2 regions of the Metabacillus sp. YM-086 genome follow, and region 1 is predicted to be linked to the other one. Evidence: a T-box and tRNA genes for the amino acid it is inferred to sense, from the RefSeq annotation. Region 1 holds a T-box; the other holds one or more tRNA genes.
The links. A T-box is a leader RNA that pairs with one kind of tRNA and senses whether it is charged. The one in region 1 lies ahead of glyQ (glycine--tRNA ligase subunit alpha), so its partner is inferred to be a tRNA-Gly.
Positions count from the first base shown of each region.

Region 2: it has a tRNA-Gly gene. The T-box ahead of glyQ (glycine--tRNA ligase subunit alpha) is inferred to sense a tRNA for this amino acid. The anticodon was not compared.

Region 1 covers NZ_JBLUOI010000041.1:29,718-40,324, forward strand. The annotation lists gene ACEWK1_RS16900 (HD family phosphohydrolase) at 1-1,796, shown strand, start outside; gene ybeY (rRNA maturation RNase YbeY) at 1,793-2,275, shown strand; gene ACEWK1_RS16910 (diacylglycerol kinase) at 2,247-2,633, shown strand; gene ACEWK1_RS16915 (cytidine deaminase) at 2,789-3,286, shown strand; gene era (GTPase Era) at 3,276-4,187, shown strand; gene ACEWK1_RS16925 (YqzL family protein) at 4,343-4,486, shown strand; gene recO (DNA repair protein RecO) at 4,520-5,272, shown strand; T-box leader at 5,329-5,502, shown strand; gene glyQ (glycine--tRNA ligase subunit alpha) at 5,658-6,548, shown strand; gene glyS (glycine--tRNA ligase subunit beta) at 6,541-8,604, shown strand; gene ACEWK1_RS16945 (helix-turn-helix transcriptional regulator) at 8,928-9,557, shown strand; gene ACEWK1_RS16950 (pyruvate, water dikinase regulatory protein) at 9,589-10,401, shown strand.
Region 2 covers NZ_JBLUOI010000049.1:9,748-20,354, reverse strand. The annotation lists gene ACEWK1_RS18705 (TetR/AcrR family transcriptional regulator) at 1-732, opposite strand, end outside; gene ACEWK1_RS18700 (two-component system sensor histidine kinase NtrB) at 881-2,122, opposite strand; gene ACEWK1_RS18695 (hypothetical protein) at 2,310-2,582, shown strand; gene ACEWK1_RS18690 (hypothetical protein) at 2,634-3,014, opposite strand; tRNA gene ACEWK1_RS18685 (tRNA-Gly) at 3,332-3,405, shown strand; gene ACEWK1_RS18680 (B3/4 domain-containing protein) at 3,529-4,194, opposite strand; gene queG (tRNA epoxyqueuosine(34) reductase QueG) at 4,289-5,428, shown strand; gene ACEWK1_RS18670 (amidase domain-containing protein) at 5,620-6,525, shown strand; gene trmL (tRNA (uridine(34)/cytosine(34)/5-carboxymethylaminomethyluridine(34)-2'-O)-methyltransferase TrmL) at 6,582-7,079, shown strand; gene ACEWK1_RS18660 (PrkA family serine protein kinase) at 7,503-9,398, shown strand; gene ACEWK1_RS18655 (hypothetical protein) at 9,524-9,676, shown strand; gene yhbH (sporulation protein YhbH) at 9,990-10,607, shown strand, end outside.

The sequences.
Region 1 (10,607 bases):
AGGGTGTTTCAACTACCACGTCAAATGAGAAAGTTGAGAAGATCAGAGGGAAATTAACGGATTCAATCAACAAAAAAATACCTGCTGATACATTTGTATCATTAGTTGAAACATCTGAAGACGAACTTGAGTTAGCGAAAGATGCTGTTGTAACAGCTGTGAATAATATAATGAGCAAAGAAATACCTATTGTTCAATTAACAGAAGCAAAAAAGCAGGTTGAGGATGAGCTCCAATATACATCGTTACGACCAGAAGTTTCTGAATCAGCTACAACTCTTGCTAGATTTGCGATCACGCCAAACTATGTGTTTGATCTTGAAGCAACAGAAGAGCAAAGACAGCTAGCTGTAGATAGTGTAAAAGAAGCGCAAATAAAACAAGGGCAAATTTTAGTTGAGGAAGATGAACTCATTAACCGTGAAGTTTATCGAAAACTTGGCCTTGTTGGGTTATTAGATGACCATCAATCTTTTAAACCATTTTTGGGGCTCGGTTTATTTATCCTCCTTATCTTGGCAGCAGTTGTTTATTTTTTCGAAAAGAAAGACAGTCCAATTTCAAGAAAAAATAATTCTTTGTTATTATATTGTTTAATCTTTGCTATTACGATTTTATTAATGAAAATTGTCAGCTTATTTCAAAAGATCGATTATACACACATTGGTTATATCGTTCCGGTTGCAATGGGAGTTATGCTGGTTAAATTATTATTAAATGAACGATTAGCTATTTTAACTAGTATGATCTTTGCTGTTTGTGGAAGTGTTATATTTAATGAAGGAATAACAGGCAATTTTAACTTTTCTATCGGAATTTATTATCTTTTTGGCTGTCTTGCAGGGGTGTTGTTTTTAGGTGAACATAACCTGCGTTCCAAAATCTTGCAGGCAGGTTTATTTGTTGCTGGAGTCAATGTGCTAGCACTTACAGCCATTATGCTTATTAGAAATGGTGGATATTCTAATATGGAAATATCCTCGTATTTTGTGATGGCATGTGCGTCAGGTCTTGTGTCTTCGGTATTGACAATAGGTTTTATGCCATTTTTTGAAACAGGTTTTGGCATACTATCAACGATGAAGCTAATTGAGTTAGCCAATCCTAATCACCCATTACTAAGGAAAATTTTAACGGAGACCCCTGGAACATACCATCACAGTGTTATGGTTGCTAATTTATCAGAATCCGCCTGTGAAGCTATTGGTGCTAATGGACTTCTTGCAAGGGTGGCTGCTTATTATCATGATATTGGAAAAACAAAACGTCCACAGTACTTCATTGAAAATCAAATGAATATTGAAAATCCACATAATAAGCTTTCTGCACAACTTAGTAAAAATATCATTATTTCCCATGTTACAGATGGCGTGGAAATGTTAAGAAAGCATAAAATGCCAAAAGAATTTGTTGATATAGCTGAACAGCACCATGGGACAACACTTTTAAAATATTTTTATCATCAGGCTAAGCAAACGAATGATTCCATCTATGAGGAGGAGTTCCGTTACCCGGGTCCAAAGCCACAAACAAAAGAAATTGCGATTATCTCAATTGCAGATAGTGTAGAAGCTGCAGTACGCTCAATGTCAAACCCTACTCCTGAAAAGATTGAAAAACTGGTCAGGTCAATCATTTCTGATCGATTACAAGATAATCAGTTAGATGAATGTGATATAACATTAAAGGAATTGGATATTATCGCCAAGTCTTTTTGTGAATCATTAAAAGGAATTTTCCATTCTAGAATTGAGTACCCTGAACTAACAAAAAAACAGAAGGTGAAGAAAGAATGAGATTATCTATCGATAGTCATGATGAAACAAATGAATTAACTGAAAAGGAAATACATACAGTTGAAGAACTTTTGCAGTTTGCTGCTGAACAAGAAGGGATAACAGAAGGTGCTGAGATCTCAGTCACATTCGTTACAAATGAACGTATACAAGAAGTAAACCGGGATTATCGAGACAAAGATCAACCAACTGATGTTATTTCATTTGCTTTAGAAGAGATGGGAGAAGGCGAGGTTGAAATTGTTGGTATAGATCAACCTCGAATGCTTGGAGATATCATTATATCGATTCCTCGGACCAAAGAACAGGCTCAGGATTATGGTCATTCATTTATGAGGGAGCTGGGGTTTTTAGCTGTACATGGTTTTCTCCATCTTTTAGGTTATGATCATATGACAGAAGCTGATGAAAAAGAGATGTTTACTAAACAAAAGGAAATTTTAAATCAATATGGACTTAAAAGATCCGAAACTATCTGAATGGAAGCGTTTTTTTAGAAGCTTTATATTTGCTTGGTCCGGTATTATTCAAACCTTTAAAACGGAGAGGAATTTTCAGATCCATGTTTCTATTTCCTTCATCATGCTAATAGTGGGAATGCTTCTAGGGTTTACAACATTTGAATGGGTTCTTCTCCTGTTTTTACTCGGTGGTATGCTTTCGTTAGAATTGATCAATACCGCTTTAGAGCATGTTGTTGATTTAATTACACCAGATTACCACCCGCTTGCAAAAGCAGCAAAAGACGCTGCGGCTGGAGCGGTTTTGGTATATGCGTTTCTTTCGGTTATAATTGGTGTAATTATTATATGGAGTCATCTTAAATTATTTGTATAGCTATGAGCTGTCAAAGCAAATGGTGAGGCTCCGGAATAATGCAGATAGCTTATCATTGTTAAATTAGGACTTCTTTTACTGAAAAAAGGTTTGTTAACTTTAAAGACAAACCTTTTAATGTATTAAATATACTGTCCGAAGATTCTTACAATTAAATGACAAAGTTTGAATTAGGCGTGAAATCTATCCGAAAATTAGGTAAAATAAAAGAGAGAATTAGTCATTCTCTTAGAGAAAGGAAGAAAGATTTAGTGAACATTGAACAACTCATCGAAGAAGCGAAAGCAGCAAGGGAAATGGCTTATACTCCCTACTCTAAGTTTAAAGTAGGTGCAGCTTTATTAACGAAGGATGGAAAAGTTTATAAAGGCTGCAATATTGAAAATGCTGCTTACAGCATGTGTAATTGTGCTGAGAGAACAGCAATATTCAAAGCATATTCAGAAGGTGACAAAGAATATACAACCATAGCCGTTGTAGCAGATACAGTCAGACCTGTTCCACCTTGTGGTGCTTGTCGTCAAGTAATTGCAGAGCTTTGTCCAAAAGACATGAAAATTGTTTTAACAAACCTCCAAGGTGATGTTTCAGAACTTACAGTTAGCGAATTACTACCAGGAGCTTTTTCAGCGGAGGATTTACATGAATCATAATCAATCTTTCAAATCAGGATTTGTATCAATTATAGGAAGACCAAACGTAGGAAAATCTACTTTTATTAATAGGGTGATCGGTCAAAAAATTGCAATTATGAGCGATAAGCCACAAACAACTCGTAACAAGATTCAAGGGGTTTATACAACAAATCAATCTCAAACAGTTTTTATTGACACCCCAGGAATTCATAAGCCAAAACATAAGCTTGGCGATTTTATGATGAAAGTAGCACAAAACACGTTAAAAGAGGTTGATTTAATTTTATTCATGATTAATGCAGAAGAAGGGTATGGTCGTGGTGATGAATTCATCATTGAGAAGTTAAAACAAACGAACACACCTGTTTTTCTAATTATTAACAAAATAGATCAAATACACCCTGATCAACTGCTGCCTCTCATTGAACAATATAAAGAGTTATATCCTTTTAAAGAAATTGTTCCCATTTCAGCACTGCAGGGAAACAATGTTGACACGTTACTACAACAAATCGAAGCTGTCCTACCGGAAGGGCCTCAGTACTACCCGGAAGATCAAGTGACAGATCACCCGGAACGATTTATTATAACAGAGCTAATTCGAGAAAAGGTTTTACATTTAACAAGAGAAGAAATTCCACATTCCATTGCAGTGGTAATGGATACGCTTGAGCGCCGTGAAAACAATGCTGCAATATATGTTGGCGCAACGATAATTGTCGAGCGTGATTCGCAAAAAGGTATTGTAATCGGTAAGCGTGGGAGTATGCTAAAAGAAGTTGGGCAAAGAGCCCGAGTCGATATTGAAGCATTGTTAGGATCTAAAGTGTTTTTAGAGCTTTGGGTAAAAGTGCAAAAAGATTGGCGAAATAAAGCTTCACAGCTTCGTGATTATGGATTTAGAGAAGATGAATACTAAAGCGTTTAGGATGAAACAATAAACAAAATAATCCTATTCATGAAAAGCATTAGTAAAAATTGTTTAACATGAAATGAAGAAAATAAGGTCAAGATAACTGTAAAGAAATTGGATTTATTGCTTGCTAGTCTTAACAACTGAAAGGTGGGGTTTATATGTTGGATTTTACCTGGAAGGTTTTTTCGCAAACAGGTAGTATTGATACGTATCTTCTTTTTAAAGAGTTAGAAAAGGAGAATGATGAAGGACCCGATTCTCAAGATGATGAACTAGCTGAACTAGATTTTCCAATTTCCTGATCTTGCCTGAACCTTTGAAAGGTGAGGGGAAATTTGCTTCAAAAATGTGAAGGAATTGTTATACGATCTACCGATTACGGTGAAACAAACAAAATAATAACATTATATACGAGAGAACTTGGGAAAGTTGGGGTTATGGCTAGGGGCGCTAAGAAACCTAATAGTCGCCTTACGTCAATCACCCAACTTTTTACGTATGGGACGTTCCTATTTCAAAAATCTAGTGGTTTAGGTGGTCTACAGCAGGGAGAAACAATTTTGTCATTTAGAAGTATTCGAGAAGATATTTTTTTAACAGCATATGCTTCATACCTAGCTGAGTTACTAGACAAAAGTACTGATAACCTAGACAGAAACCCTTTTTTATTTGAATTATTAAAACAAACCCTTCAATATCTAGATGAAGATGTAGATCCGGATATTCTGATTCATATTTTTGAAATGAAAATGTTACCAGTATTAGGGCTGCAGCCTCAGCTTAATGCTTGTTCCATTTGTGGTCAAAAAGATGGAACATTTCATTTTTCGATACGAGAGGGAGGCTTTTTATGTCATCGATGTTTTGAAAATGATCCTTATCGATTACAGATATCTCCGATGACAGTAAAGCTCCTTCGTCTTTTTTATTATTTTGATTTAAACCGATTAGGAAATATTTCTGTCAAACAGGAGACGAAGAATGAATTAAAAATGGTCATCAACTCCTATTATCAGGAATATACAGGTCTAACAATTAAATCAAAGCGTTTTTTAGATCAAATGGATTCTTTAAAGGGAAAGTTATAGAAGGACATTGTTGACATTAGAACAATTTTCAATTAAGATGCAAATATAATTTAACAATTGTTGCGTTGAAGGAAAGAAGTAATTACGATTACTCAATGATAGCGACCTTAGGATGGTGAAAGCTAAGGATTGACCCGTAATGAAAGGCGTTCTGGAGCATATTCATTTAAAGTGGCTTATACATATATAAGCAATTAGGGTGGAACCGCGGGCTAGCTCCCGTCCCTATGTCATTAGTCTGACATAGGGACGGGAGCTTTTTTCATTTAAAAGACTGTTATCAAGGCAGTGTCCTTCGAGTCAGTTTTAAATAAGACCACAAAAGTCATGCTGTTTAAACCCAAAAGCAAAAACTTGTTTTATAAATTAATGGAGGTGTATAAAGATGAATATTCAAAATATGATTCTAACGTTGCAAAAGCATTGGTCTGATCAAGGCTGTGTGCTTATGCAAGCATACGATACTGAGAAAGGTGCAGGAACTATGAGTCCTTATACGTTCTTAAGAAGTATAGGACCAGAGCCATGGAAGGTGGCTTATGTTGAACCATCTAGAAGACCTGCTGATGGACGTTATGGGGAAAACCCTAACAGACTTTATCAACACCATCAATTTCAAGTGATAATGAAGCCTTCACCAGACAATATTCAAGAGCTTTACCTTGATTCATTACGTGCTTTAGGAATTAATCCATTAGAGCATGATATTCGCTTTGTTGAGGATAACTGGGAAAACCCTTCGTTAGGCTGTGCTGGTTTAGGTTGGGAAGTATGGTTAGATGGAATGGAAATCACTCAATTTACTTATTTCCAACAAGTTGGTGGGTTAGAGTGTAAGCCGGTTTCAGCTGAAATCACGTATGGTATTGAAAGGCTGGCATCTTATATTCAAGATAAAGAAAATGTATTTGACTTAGAGTGGACTGATGGATACACGGTGCGTGATATCTTTTTAATGCCTGAGTATGAGCATTCAAAATATACCTTTGAAACGTCTGATACGGATATGCTTTTTCATTTGTTCTCAACCTATGAAAAAGAAGCTATGAGACAGATGGATGAAGGTCTTGTCCATCCTGCATATGATTATGTTTTAAAATGCTCTCATACATTTAATCTTTTAGATGCAAAAGGGGCGATCTCTGTTACTGAGCGAACAGGCTATATTGGTCGTGTAAGAAACTTAGCTAGAAAAGTCGCAAAAACATTTTATGAAGAACGAGAAAAATTAGGCTTCCCTATGTTACAGCAGGAAGGAGGAACAAATCATGAGTAAGAAAGATTTATTAGTAGAGATTGGTTTAGAAGAAGTGCCTGCACATTATGTGACAGATGCAATGAATCAATTTGCAGACAAATTAACAAAATGGCTTGATGAAAAACAGTTATCACATGGCGAAGTGAGAACTTATTCCTCTCCCCGCCGTATAGCCGTATTAGTAAAAGATGTGCTAGAAAAACAGCCTGATATTGAAGAAGAAGCAAAAGGGCCTGCTAAAAAGATTGCTCTTGATGAGAATGGCAATTGGTCAAAAGCTGCAATAGGCTTTACAAAAGGACAAGGCGCTTCTGTTGAAGATATCTACTTTAAGGAAATTAATGGCGTTGAGTATGTCCACGTTCAAAAATTCACAAAAGGGATAGAAGCAAAAACATTATTAACAGAGGCTAAACAATTAATAACGGGATTAACATTCCCAAAAAACATGCGTTGGGGAAGCCAAGAATTACGATATATCCGACCAATTAAGTGGCTTGTAGCCTTATTTGGACAAGAAGTCATTCCTTTTGAAATTGCTGGGGTAAAAACAGATTCATATACATATGGTCATCGTTTTCTAGGAGAGAAAGTTGAAATTGCGATGCCTTCATTGTATGAAACGGTATTACTAGAACAATTCGTTATTGCAAATCCTGTAAAAAGAAAAGAAGCAATAAGTCAGCAGTTGTCAGATCTAGAACAGGAACATAGCTGGGTCATCCCGGTTGACGAGGATCTCTTAGAGGAAGTAAACAATCTTGTTGAATATCCAACTGCTTTGTTTGGGAAGTTTGAACAAGAATATTTATCGTTACCAGATGAAGTGTTGGTTACAACGATGAAGGAACATCAGCGTTATTTCCCAGTAAGAAGCCAAGCTGGAGAATTACAGCCATATTTTATTACGGTAAGAAACGGTGATCAAAACCATCTTGAAAATGTTGCAAGAGGTAATGAAAAAGTGTTACGTGCACGCCTTTCTGATGCAAATTTCTTCTATAAAGAAGATCAGAAGCTCAATATTGAGGATGCCGTAAAAAAACTTGATAAAATTGTTTTCCATGAAGAGTTAGGAACTTTAGGAGAAAAGGTGAAACGAGTTGTTAGCCTTTCTGGCAAATTAGCAGACCTACTTCAAGTACCTTCAAATGAAAAGCAAGACGTGGAAAGAGCTGCGTCTATTTGTAAGTTTGACTTGGTTACACATATGGTGTATGAATTTCCTGAGCTTCAAGGGAAAATTGGTGAAAAGTATGCGAGACTAAGCGGTGAAACAGAAGAAGTTTCTCGAGCTATTAATGAGCACTATATGCCAAGACATGCAGAGGATGCAGCACCTACTTCAAATGTTGGGGCAATTGTTGCATTAGCTGACAAGTTAGACACAATTGTTGGGTTTTTCTCCATTGGGAAAATTCCAACTGGGTCACAGGATCCGTATGCTTTAAGAAGGCAAGCAAGCGGAATTATTCAAATTCTTTTATCGAAGCAATGGACAATTGCTTTGCCAGAGTTATTTGAGCTTGCACTATCTTTTTATGGTGATAAAGGTTCTACTGAAGCGAAAGAAGAATTAAAGTCATTCTTTAGACTAAGATTAAAATATCGTTTAGCCGAAGAAAACATTCGTTATGACTTAAACGATGCGGTTTTAGAATCATCTATACTTGAGGTGAATTCACTTGTTGCACGTGCTAAAGTTCTTCAAGAGGCTTCGGTTGAACCTGAATTTAAGGAAACTGTTGAGGCACTGGCTCGTGTGATGAATATTGCTAAAAAAGGAAATAACTTAGATATTAATGAAGATTTATTAGAAAGTGAGCATGAAAGATCACTTTATAATGCATATCTTCAAGCAGTTAATCAGTTAAACAATTTTAAATCTGTAGAAAAGATCCGAGAAAATTATGTTATTTTAGCAGAATTGAAACCGGTAATTATTGATTATTTTGATCATACAATGGTTATGTCAGATGATGAAAATGTAAAGGCGAATCGTCTGGCCCAAATGGTCAAACTATCTCAATTAATAGAATCCTTTGCAAAAATGAATGTCATTTTAGTAAAGTAATGATTAAATAGGAAGGGACTGACTTAATCTTTGTCAGCCCTTTTTCTTTAGCTACAAGGTATTAAAGCTGAACAATATGCTTTTCATAATAGGTAGATAGTATATAATCGACATATGGATAAAAACCATTTGAAGCCTTATCTAAGTATTAATGTGTTATACACAAGAGATTTAATGTTATTATATTAATTAAGGATCTTTTATAGATTGTTATTAAGAGGCTCTTTGATCCGCTGTTTAAGGTTGATTTAGCGGAAAATGAGCAACCTTGCAAAGTGTTTGGAAAAGCCATAATGAAATAATACATATCTAATAGTAAGGCGGTGAGTCTTATAGAACTAAATAAAAGGCAAGAACAAATTGTCGAAATCGTTAAAGCTAATGGTCCAATTACAGGCGAACAAATTGCTGATCAATTAAATTTAACAAGAGCTACCCTTCGTCCGGATTTAGCTATTTTGACAATGGCTGGATATCTAGAGGCACGACCACGTGTAGGATATTATTTCACAGGTAAAACAAATACCCATTTGATTATGGAAGAGCTAAAGAGTCTTCAAGTTAAAGACTATCAATCCATTCCAATTGTTGTAAATGTTAATGTTTCTGTTTATGATGCCATATGTATGATGTTCCTAGAAGATGTTGGAACACTATTTGTAGTTGATGAACAATCGCACTTAATAGGAGTTCTTTCTCGTAAGGATTTACTTCGAACAAGTATTGGAAAGCAGGAACTTACGACGATCCCGGTAAATATTATCATGACACGAATGCCAAATATAACTGTTTGTAGGCCTGAAGATTATATTATAGACGTAGCTCAAGTTCTCATAGAAAAACAAATCGATGGTTTACCGGTTGTAAAAGATACAGATCAGGGTCTTGAAGTTATTGGGAGAATTACGAAAACAAATATGACGAAAATACTTGTTAGCTTTCTTAATGAATAATATGGCTAACTGTTGAAATGGGGAATAGAATATGAGTTATCAATTGATTTATGTAGTTTCGGACTCTGTAGGTGAAACTGCTGAACTAGTAGTTAAGGCAGCGGCAAGTCAATTTAATGGAGCATCAGCTAATACGAAAATCAAAAGAATTCCCTACGTTGAGGATAGAGGAACAATTATTGAGGTTCTTTCGTTGGCAAAGCAGGAAAAAGCTATTGTGTGCTTCACATTAGTTGTACCAGAATTAAGAGAATTTCTAATTGAAGAAGCAACGAGACAAGGTGTTGTTTATTATGACATCATTGGTCCTCTTATTGATAAGATGGAAACTTCATATGGGATAACTGCAAAATATGAGCCAGGAAGAGTACGAAAGTTAGACGATGATTATTTTAAAAAGGTTGAAGCTATTGAATTTGCTGTTAAATACGATGATGGCCGTGACCCAAGAGGGATATTAAAGGCTGATATTGTTTTAATAGGCGTGTCCAGAACTTCTAAAACTCCACTTTCTCAGTATTTAGCTCATAAGCGGTTCAAAGTGGCAAATGTACCGATTGTTCCAGAGGTTGAGCCACCTGAAGAGCTTTATAAGGTCTCAGCACAAAAGTGTATCGGATTACGTATCATGCCGGAGAAATTAAACAATATCCGTAAAGAAAGGCTAAAATCATTAGGTTTAAATGATGAGGCCTTTTATGCGAATATTGATCGCATTAAAGAGGAATTGAATTATTTTGATAAAGTGGTTGACAAAATAGGCTGTAAGGTTGTGGATGTTTCAAATAAGGCGGTTGAGGAAACGGCAAATATTATTGCTAACTTTATGAATAACCAAAATTAAAGACTGGTAAAGGGAATAAATTCCAAGGGGTGGCTGTAATAGTCATCCTTTTCCTTCGTGTTCTTTGTTTCATTTGTCAAATGGTGATATTTTACGATTGATTACGACAAAAAAACAATAGAAATTTATGAACCTTTGTATTATAATAAAAAATTGTGATAAAAAATACTTTTTTTAGGTTTAGAACTTGACATATGGGAATAAAC
Region 2 (10,607 bases), on a different contig from region 1:
ATTATTTTTTGTTTCTTCATTGTGATAGCTACTTATGTAATCTTCGATAATTAAAAATTGATTGTCAATTTCATCCGTTTTAGAGATAGAAGAACTATTAGTAAGGTTTAAAAAGTGTAAAATTCTTTCCTCTGTTAAAAGTGGATTTGGTCTAGTGGTTAACAAATCATTTACTATTGAATCTAAACGATCAACTATATAGGTTGATATAGCTTGAACATTAACTTTTTCATTTTTATTAGCAAGGATGGAGAGGAATTCCTTTATTAATCCTTGTAGAGTTATGGTTAGGTCCCAGCAATATAGATTAATATGATTTCCATATGCCTGCAGAAGGCACTCCTTTTGCCACTGTGTAATTCTGAATCTCATCCTTTGCATTAATAATCTAAAGTCACTGTTTTCAGAAAGCGGCACATCCTTTAACTGCATGAGGATAAAATCTTTTCGCTCAATAAAGTCTTCAATTTGTGTACTTAATTGCTTGAGTAAAAGTTCTCTTGGTGATAATGATTCATCAGTGGAATAACGAAATGCTTTTTGAAACATCATATTTTGGTGATACTCAAACACCTCTATAAATAATTCTTCTTTAGATGAGAACACTTTATATAAAGAAGCTTTTGACATTGAGCATTGTTCCGCAATTTCTTGAACTGATGTTGAGAAATATCCTTTTTTAGAAAAAATTTTAGTTGCAGCATCGATTAATAGCTTCCTCTTTTCGTCCAATATCTACTCACATCCTTTTGAAGAAAACTAAGTGGTTTACATAGAAAACTAATGAGTTCATGGTGAATTTTAGAGTAGAGACAAGCTTAAGTCAAGAATAAATAGTTAATGAAAGAATTACTAATAAAAAAACAGCGATTTCTCGCTGTTATGTTGCCAATGAAAAAGGAAAACTGATGATAAATGTTGTTCCTGCTTTGTCACTTGTTACCTTCATTAGCCCACCGTGATTTTCAATGATTTTCTTTGAAACAGATAGGCCTAATCCAGTACCATCATCTTTTGTTGAGAAAAATGGATCAAATATATGAGGTAAAAGAGAAGGTGGAATACCTTTCCCATTATCACGAAACAAAATCTCAAGATGATGATCAACAACAATTGTCTCAATTGTTATAACCAAAGGTTGATCAGATCTAGCTTGGATAGCATTTATGAATAAGTTCATAAACACCTGTAGCAATTCCTCCTGATCTCCTTTTATCATTGCTTTTGTTGTTGATGAATCAAGGATATATTCCAGCTTTGTGTTATATAGTAATGCCTCACTTTCTAGAAATTTCCCCAAATATTCTTTGAGAAACTTATGCAGGTTGATCATTTGTCTAGAGCTAGATGAAGGCTTTGCAATACTCAAAAAGTCACTAATAATTTTATTTGCTCGATCTATCTCAGGAATGAGAATATCAGTGAAAAGTTGTGACACTTCAGTGTTGGTTTTATCTTTTAGTAATTGTAAATACCCTCTGACTGTTGTAAGAGGATTTCTAATTTCATGTGCGATGCCAGCAGCAATTCTTCCGGCGAGCGCTTGCTTCTCAGCTTCTTTTATGACGTTAAGAAAATAAAAAGTACCTAATACTCGTTTAATCGATCCATCTGTATTCCATAAAATACGAGTATTAATAAGCCCGTAATTTACATCTAGTACTTCTTTATCTTTCATTTCAATACCTGTTCGTATCGTTTCAAGTAGTTCGATTTGATCGTCTGGAAGTTGTAAGAGCTCTCTTATATGTTTACCAATTATTTTATCCCGGTCTACACCTAGATCTTTAGCAGTTTGGAGATTACATAACGTTATGAGTCCATCACCATCAACAAAAACAATATGGTGCGGAACAAAATCAAAGATAGAGGAAAGGAAGAGTTCAGTTTCTGCAAACTGATCGTAAGTGGTTGAAATAATAAATTCATCACGGGTATGTGAATTAGTGTTTGCTTTTTGAATAAGTATTTGTTTGGAGTTACCTTCTTTAGCAACTAACTTGCTATGTTGTTTATTTACATATGTAAACGAAAAAGGAAGTTCACTTAGGAGTTCTTTTAGTAAAGCATTTTCGTTTTTTAATTTTTCAATTTCGAGGTCATGCTTAAGCTCATCTACCATTTTTTTGCTCCTTGTAAGACACATTTGCAATCATTATAAGGTTAGTATATCCTATTCTTTTTTTCAATTGCTAGCTATTGCCCATACCGAATACCATGTCATGCATTAAACAATTGCACCAACACCCATTCGAATTGATTGTTTGCTGAATAGAATAATAAGAAACTTTCTAAAGGTGGTCATACAAATGGGAGAAGTTGAGGAGAAGGTGCATGAACTTGAGATGAAAATTCATGAGCTAGAACAACAAATAGAGCATATAGAAGAATTTCATTCGAATTCTTTGGATGAGAATGATGTAAGAGCTGTTGTTGATGGTCTATTAGCTGAAAAAAATATTGCGACACAAGAAGAAATTGAACGTCAACTCAACAAAAGTCATTTATCATTAATTAAGTGGATTCTTGGTACCGGAGTAAGTATCGGAGCGTTAGTTGTTAGTATCGTTCGGTTTTTGTGATAGATGGATTGAAAAAAGGGCAACATCTTAGTTGCCCCTTTACTATCTATTTCAGTAATGATAATATCCTCTGCCGAAAGGACCGTCATCTAGTACAGCTCCACCTAGAAGCCCTGCACCAAGACCTAGAAGTCCAGTAGTAAGTGGTCCTACACCACCAGCGCCATATCCTCCGAATCCAGGACCATATCCTGCACCGTATCCGTATCCAGCGCCAGGGTAACCGCCGAATCCAGTGCCATAACCACCATATCCTGCGCCATAACCACCATATCCTGCGCCATAACCACCATATCCTGCGCCATAACCACCATATCCAGCACCAGGATAACCGCCGTAACCAGGACCTGCACCATATCCGCCTGTGAAACCACCAAATCCACCTGGATAACCAAAGCGTCCATCTGATAATCTTGCATCTCTATGTCTCATTTCATTTCATCCTTCCCAAATGTTATTTCAGTTTCTCTGTACTATATGTGTTTACCTAGCCACTTGGGAATATGTTTAGCAAGAATGGGCGACCGTCTAATGAAGTGAAGTATGGATGTACGGTCTTATGAAAGGTTTATTGCGGCACACACGTAAGATTTACTGAAACATCTGAAAAAAATATAAAAAGCCTTGATTATCATATTGAAAGATTATATAATGTTAAAGTAAATTATGAAGAATGTTCGACATGCTTCGACAATATTTTCAAAAAGGTATTGCATCACATAAATATACTTGATATAATGTACCTATTCGCGGGTGTAGTTTAGTGGTAAAACCTCAGCCTTCCAAGCTGATGATGAGGGTTCGATTCCCTTCACCCGCTCCATACATAATAATTGGTTACAACGCAGTGTCTCGTTTCTTAGATAAACGATGCATTGCGTTTTTTATTATGTCATTGATTTTGCTATCAAATAATGAAGTAACTCGAAGGGATAAATCCTTCGAGTTACTTGATGATCTTATATGTTGCGTCTCCGCCATGTATTTGTGTAAACATACTAGATAATGCTTGTAATAGTTCTAAAGACCTCTCTTCAGAAAGAGAAGGGTTTAAATAAACAATATGTAAAGCTTCTGTTGTGTTAGATGTTACAGTGGTTCTTTTTGAATCCACATAAGGACTTCCAAATGGACCCTGATGATCCTCTGAAACTAATTTGTTATGAAAAGAAACTTCACGTTCATTGATGGCAAGATAGGTATCCTCTTCACTACCTATCTTGATTTTAACATCCCCAATAAGCTTATCTTTATCATAAATCCCTAGGGGAATTTGGTATTGAAGAGATAAAAAGTTATTTAAGTCTACTGCAGAGTTGAACGGTTGAAGATATTGCTGTTTCTGAACCCGTCGATATAATGCTTCACTTGAAGGGCGGTATCGGTTAGGGTCTGTTCCTATTGCTTTAAATAGTTGTCGCCATTCTAGGATGGCTGGGATATCCGTTACTTTCTTATCAACATAATCAAAATAAAGAGATTCTTGGAATAGCTGTAATCTTCCTTTGAGCATTTGAGGAGAATCTCCAACGTGAATACCCCGATATTCCACAATGCCAATTTTAAAGTCTTTGTTAAGTTGGTTGAGTTGATCTTGAACGGTCATTTCCATTAATTCATACCTCCACAAACATTGAATGTGGTGTTATTTTACCATAGTAGAAGAAAAAACTTAGAATATGTGACCTTTAAAGGAGGGAAGAGCAATGAATATTGAAGAATTTAAAAGGGAAGTTATTGAATATAGTAAAACAATAGGCATCGATAAAATTGGATTTACAAGCGCGAATATGTTTGAAGAGCTAAAGCAAAGGTTGATTACACAACAGGAGCTTGGCTATCAATCAGGCTTTGAGGAGTCAGATATTGAGAAACGTGTTGCACCTATTAAACTTTTACCTAAGGCAAGTTCAATCATATCCATTGCTCTTGCTTATCCTTCAAAAATGAAAAACGCTCCAAAAAGTACAAAAGAAGAAAGACGTGGTATATTTTGTCGTGCCTCTTGGGGGCAGGATTACCATGATGTGTTGCGTGACAGGTTAAATAAATTAGAAGTGTTTTTAAAAGAAAAAGTACCTGATATTCAAGTGAAATCGATGGTTGATACAGGTGAGCTTTCCGATCGTGCAGTTGCGGAACGGGCAGGTATTGGATGGAGTGGAAAAAACTGCTCAATTATCACGCCTGAATTTGGCTCTTATGTTTATTTAGGTGAAATGATTACAAACTTTCCTTTTCCGCCAGATACTCCAATGGAAGATCAATGTGGCTCATGTACAAAATGCCTCGATGTTTGTCCAACAGGTGCTTTAGTACAAGGTGGTCAGCTTGATTCATCAAAATGTATTGCTTTTTTAACACAAACAAAAGGTTTTCTGCCTGAAGAATACCGTACGAAAATTGGAAATCGCATCTATGGTTGTGATACTTGTCAAACAGTTTGTCCTGTTAATAAAGGAAAAGATTTTCACTTTCATCCAGAAATGGAGCCGGATCCTGAAATTGCAAAGCCAAAATTAAAACCGTTATTAACAATAAGTAATCGTGATTTCAAAGAAAAATTTGGACATATATCTGGTTCATGGAGAGGCAAAAAGCCTCTTCAAAGAAATGCGATCCTGGCACTTGCGCATTTTAAAGATACAACTGCGTTAGATGATTTAATAAAAGTGATGCACGAAGACCCAAGACCTGTGATTAGAGGTACTGCAGCATGGGCGATAGGAAAAATAGGGGAAGCTTCAGCAGCACACGAGCTACAAAAAGCATATGAAAAAGAAAAAGATTCACAAGTTAAAGAAGAAATCACTAAAGGTTTGTCCTTTCTTCTTACAGAAAAATAAAAGGATGTTAAAAGGCGGCGTTCTATTCTCCGCCTTTTTATGTTTGGATCCTCGATATGTTTTATTGAAAGGGATCATAGTCAATGAAACGAATCTAATTGACTTTACATAAAATCATAGATAAAAGCGAAATAACATGACTAAATCTCAACACCTTCTACATACGTTTTAATAAATACGTTATGGTGGTGATGATCGTGAAGCAGCTAATTTCTGAGTTAAATGAAGCGAAACTTCAAATGCTGATCAATGCTAAATATATAAAAAACGAAAGAAATGATGCTGAACTACAGGCAATACAACGGAAACTTGAATTTTCTGGAAAACGAAATACAGAAATCGTTAAAGGTAGTACAAAAATAAATATTACGAATATTGACACAAGAACAAAAGACCTGAAGGAGGCAAGGTATACATGTCATTCGAAGTGGCTTAATAAGCAAAATGACTTTTTTTATCTTGAAGAAAGAATTGAAAACAGAAAGGCTAGTATTTATAAAGATGAAATTGTTGAAGATCTATTATTGAATCACGAAGGAGACAATGACAGATCCAGTATTCAAATCATGGATGATGATGAAAGGAATAAAGATTCTTCGTATCGTTACGACCGAATGGCGGCTGTTCAATATGCTGAGCGTTGGTGGAATAGTACGAATCCTAAATATAAAAACTTTGATGTGAATTGCACAAACTTTATTTCACAATGCTTGCATGCAGGTGGGGCCCAGATGAGAGGATATCCTAACCGTTCTTCAGGATGGTGGATGCAAAATAATAACTGGAGTTACAGCTGGTCTGTTGCAAATGCAATGAAGAATTTCTTAGCTCAATCCCAAACTGGTTTAAGAGCCGAGCGAGTAGAATCACCGGATAAATTAATGCCTGGGGATGTTATTTGCTATGATTTTCAAGGAGATGGCCGCTTTGATCATACAACGTTTGTCGTAGCAAAAGACGATGAGAATATGCCATTAGTAAATGCACAAACTTATAATAGCCGTATGCGCTATTGGGCATACGAAGACTCGACTGCCTACACACCAAATATAAAGTATGCTTTTTTTCGAATACTTGATGATACCAGTTCAAAGTAACAATGGTATAATGGCTATTGAAATAAATGTTAGTATTTTTCATAGAAACAGACGAGGTGAAAAAATTGGCTTTACATGTTGTACTTTATCAACCAGAGATTCCTGCAAATACAGGGAATATTGCACGTTCATGTGCAGCGACTAACACAACTCTACATTTAATTCGTCCATTAGGATTTTCGACAGATGATAAAATGCTGAAAAGAGCGGGTCTGGATTATTGGGAGTTTGTAAATGTTGTCTATCATGACTCTCTTGATGAATTATTTGAAAAATATAAATCAGGAGAATTTTTCTTTTTAACTAAATTTGGCCAACAGCCGCATACTACGTTTGATTACAGCGATCTTAATAAAGATTATTTCTTTGTTTTTGGTCGTGAAACAACGGGCTTGCCAAAGGATTTAATTCAATCCAATATGGATAAATGCTTACGTCTTCCAATGACAGAGCATGTGCGTTCATTAAATTTATCTAACACTGCAGCTATTCTTATTTATGAAGCATTAAGACAGCAGAACTATCCTGGTCTAATGCTGGACTTTCATAACTAAAGGCTAAGCGCAGGAGCTAAACACAAATAAAAAGGGTGACTCAAACGGTATAGATCTTATCAAAAGGTCTATATCATTTGGGTCACCCTCTTTTTTATCCAACTTACTTTTTAACGCCTGGCTTGCCTTCATATCCAGCTGTAAAAATAGCTGTTAAGAATGCTAAGCTAACACCGAGAATTAAAATAAAACCCATCGTTTTACCTCCTCTACTTAATCAACAGAGAATGAAGGATCTATGTATAGTTTCCCTCTTATAGCTAGTATTATTATAACTCAATTAAGAAGTGATGTGAATCAGGAACAAAGAAAAAGATTCTAGCTTTTTCTTAACAAGAACGAATGTTAAAGGACATCCTCGCATAAAGTGTATTAAACTGCACGAGTTAGAAATAAGTACGACCAATGATGAAGGAGGTCCTTATGGATATCTTAAAAAAGATTGAAAAGTACAGGGAAGATGAGCAGCGCTTAAAGTGGGAAGGAACCTTCGTAGAATATTTGGAGATTGTCAAAGAGAAACCATGGGTTGCCCAATCAGCACATTCCAGGGTTTACAATATGATTAAAGATGCTGGGATTGAAGAAGTTGATGGAAAAAGAACGTATAAGTTTTTTGATCACCAACTATATGGATTAGAAGACGCGCTTGAACGTCTTGTTGAGGAGTATTTCCATCCTGCTGCTAAGCGCTTAGATGTTAGAAAACGGATATTATTATTAATGGGACCTGTTAGTGGAGGTAAATCAACTCTTGTAACGATGCTGAAAAGAGGGTTAGAAGCCTATTCTTTAACAGATCGTGGTGCAGTTTACGCGATTAAAGGCTGTCCGATGCATGAGGACCCTCTTCACCTGATTCCACACCATTTAAGAGATGATTTTTATGATGAATATGGAATTCGTATTGAAGGGAACTTATCTCCATTAAATGTGATGAGACTAGAGCAAGAGTATGGTGGTCGTATTGAGGACGTACGAGTTGAACGTGTCTTCTTATCTGAAGATAAACGTACTGGTATTGGTACATTTAGTCCATCCGATCCAAAATCACAGGATATTGCAGATCTAACAGGTAGCATTGACTTCTCTACAATTGCTGAATATGGTTCTGAATCAGATCCACGTGCCTACCGCTTTGATGGAGAATTGAACAAAGCAAACCGTGGTATGATGGAGTTCCAAGAGATGCTAAAATGTGATGAGAAATTTTTATGGCATTTGCTATCATTAACACAAGAAGGAAATTTTAAGGCTGGTCGTTTTGCGCTAATTTCTGCAGATGAGTTGATTGTTGCCCACACAAACGAAACAGAATACCGTTCCTTTATTTCTAACAAAAAGAATGAAGCCCTTCACTCACGTATTATTGTTATGCCTGTTCCGTATAACCTAAAGGTTACAGAAGAAGAGAGAATTTATGAGAAAATGATCTCTGAAAGTGATGTATCTGATGTTCATATTGCCCCACATACATTAAAGGTTGCGGCTATGTTTACCATTTTAACTCGCCTAAAAGAACCGAAACGCGGAGATATTGATCTGGTTAAAAAGATGAGATTATATGATGGAGAAAGTGTTGAAGGTTTTAACTCTGTTGATGTAAATGAGCTAAGAAAGGAATATAACGATGAGGGCATGTCCGGTATTGACCCGCGTTATGTGATCAATAGAATTTCATCTACGATTATTCGTAAAGAAGTGCCATCCATTAATGCTTTAGATGTATTAAGAGCGTTAAAAGAAGGTCTTGATCAACACGCTTCTATTTCAAACGAAGATCGTGAAAAATATTTAAACTTCATCTCTGTTGCTCGCCAGCTATATGACGACATGGCGAAAAAAGAAGTTCAAAAAGCATTTGTTTATTCTTATGAGGAATCAGCTAAAACTCTTATGGATAACTATTTAGACAATGTGGAGGCATACTGTAATAAAAACAAGCTTCGTGATCCATTGACAGGTGAAGAAATGAACCCTGACGAAAAACTAATGCGCTCAATTGAAGAGCAGATTGGTATTTCAGAAAACGCGAAAAAAGCCTTCCGTGAAGAGATTCTTATCCGCATTTCAGCTTATGCACGTAAAGGAAAGCGTTTTGATTATAATTCTCACGAACGTTTACGTGAAGCGATTCAAAAGAAACTTTTTGCTGACTTAAAAGATGTGGTGAAAATTACGACTTCATCCAAAACACCTGATGAGCAGCAGCTTAAGAAAATTAATGAAGTGGTGGCACGTCTTATTGATGAACATGGCTATAACTCAACTTCTGCGAATGAATTATTGCGTTATGTAGGAAGCTTATTAAACAGATAAATCTGAAATGCTTACGGCTGGCTGACATCTATCTTGTCAGCTTTTTTTATTAGGTATTAAACTTATGTGGTTTCACTCTAAAGATGGACGGGTAATAATACTCTATACCAAAAGAGGTGAATCCATTGAAAAAAACGGTTAACACAATGATTCGAAACATGGATGATTTGAAGAAGCAATCAAAGGATATGGAGAATATGAAAACGAATAAAGAGGTCAAGCAAGAGGGGAAAAGTCCAGATCCCATACAATATGTTAAAAAGAATACTAAGAATTAGAGGGCATCCAACTTAGGGTGTCTTTTTTGAATGGAAAACACAAAGTAAAAATTGAAATGGGAACTTGTCTTATTTTTAATGATTACATGGTAATTTTCTAAATTATTTGTCAATAAATCAATTCTTTCGCATAGGATAGAGTAATCCACAGAATTCAAAACGGATTTGAAAAACGAAAGTATTCATCCACGTTAATGTATGCTGAGGATTAAAAATGTGTGACACTTTTTTTACAACTAATTTTGAAATTTTTAATGAATGTATGACAGATGATGAAAGAAACTAAAAAATTATCGGAGGGGGAACTGTAAAAATGTCTAATCAAGATCAGAATTTCGTTATTTCTCAAGAAGATTGGACCCTCCATCGCAAAGGCCATGATGATCAAACACGCCACCAAGAGAAAGTACAGGAAGCTATTCGCAACAATCTTCCAGATCTTATCACAGAAGAAAGCATTGTAATGTCCAATGGGAAAGATGTAGTAAAGATTCCAATTCGTTCACTGGACGAATACAAAATTCGTTATAACTATGATAAGAATAAGCATGTTGGCCAAGGCGATGGAGAGAGTCAGGTCGGTGATGTCGTAGCAAGAGATGGATCACAAGCAGATGCTAAGGGTCCCGGCAAGGGTCAGGGAGCCGGAGATCAAGCAGGAGAAGATTATTATGAGGCTGAAGTATCTATTTTAGAGTTAGAAGCAGCATTATTTAAAGAATTAGAGCTTCCGAATTTAAAACAAAAAGAACGTGATGATATTGTAATTGAAAACATTGAGTTTAATGATATAAGAAGAACAGGCTTAATGGGAAATGTTGATAAGAAAAGAACAATGTTATCGGCATATAAACGAAATGCCATGGCGGGAAAATCAAAGTTTCACCCAATTTATCCAGAAGATTTAAAGTTTAAAACTTGGAATGAAGTT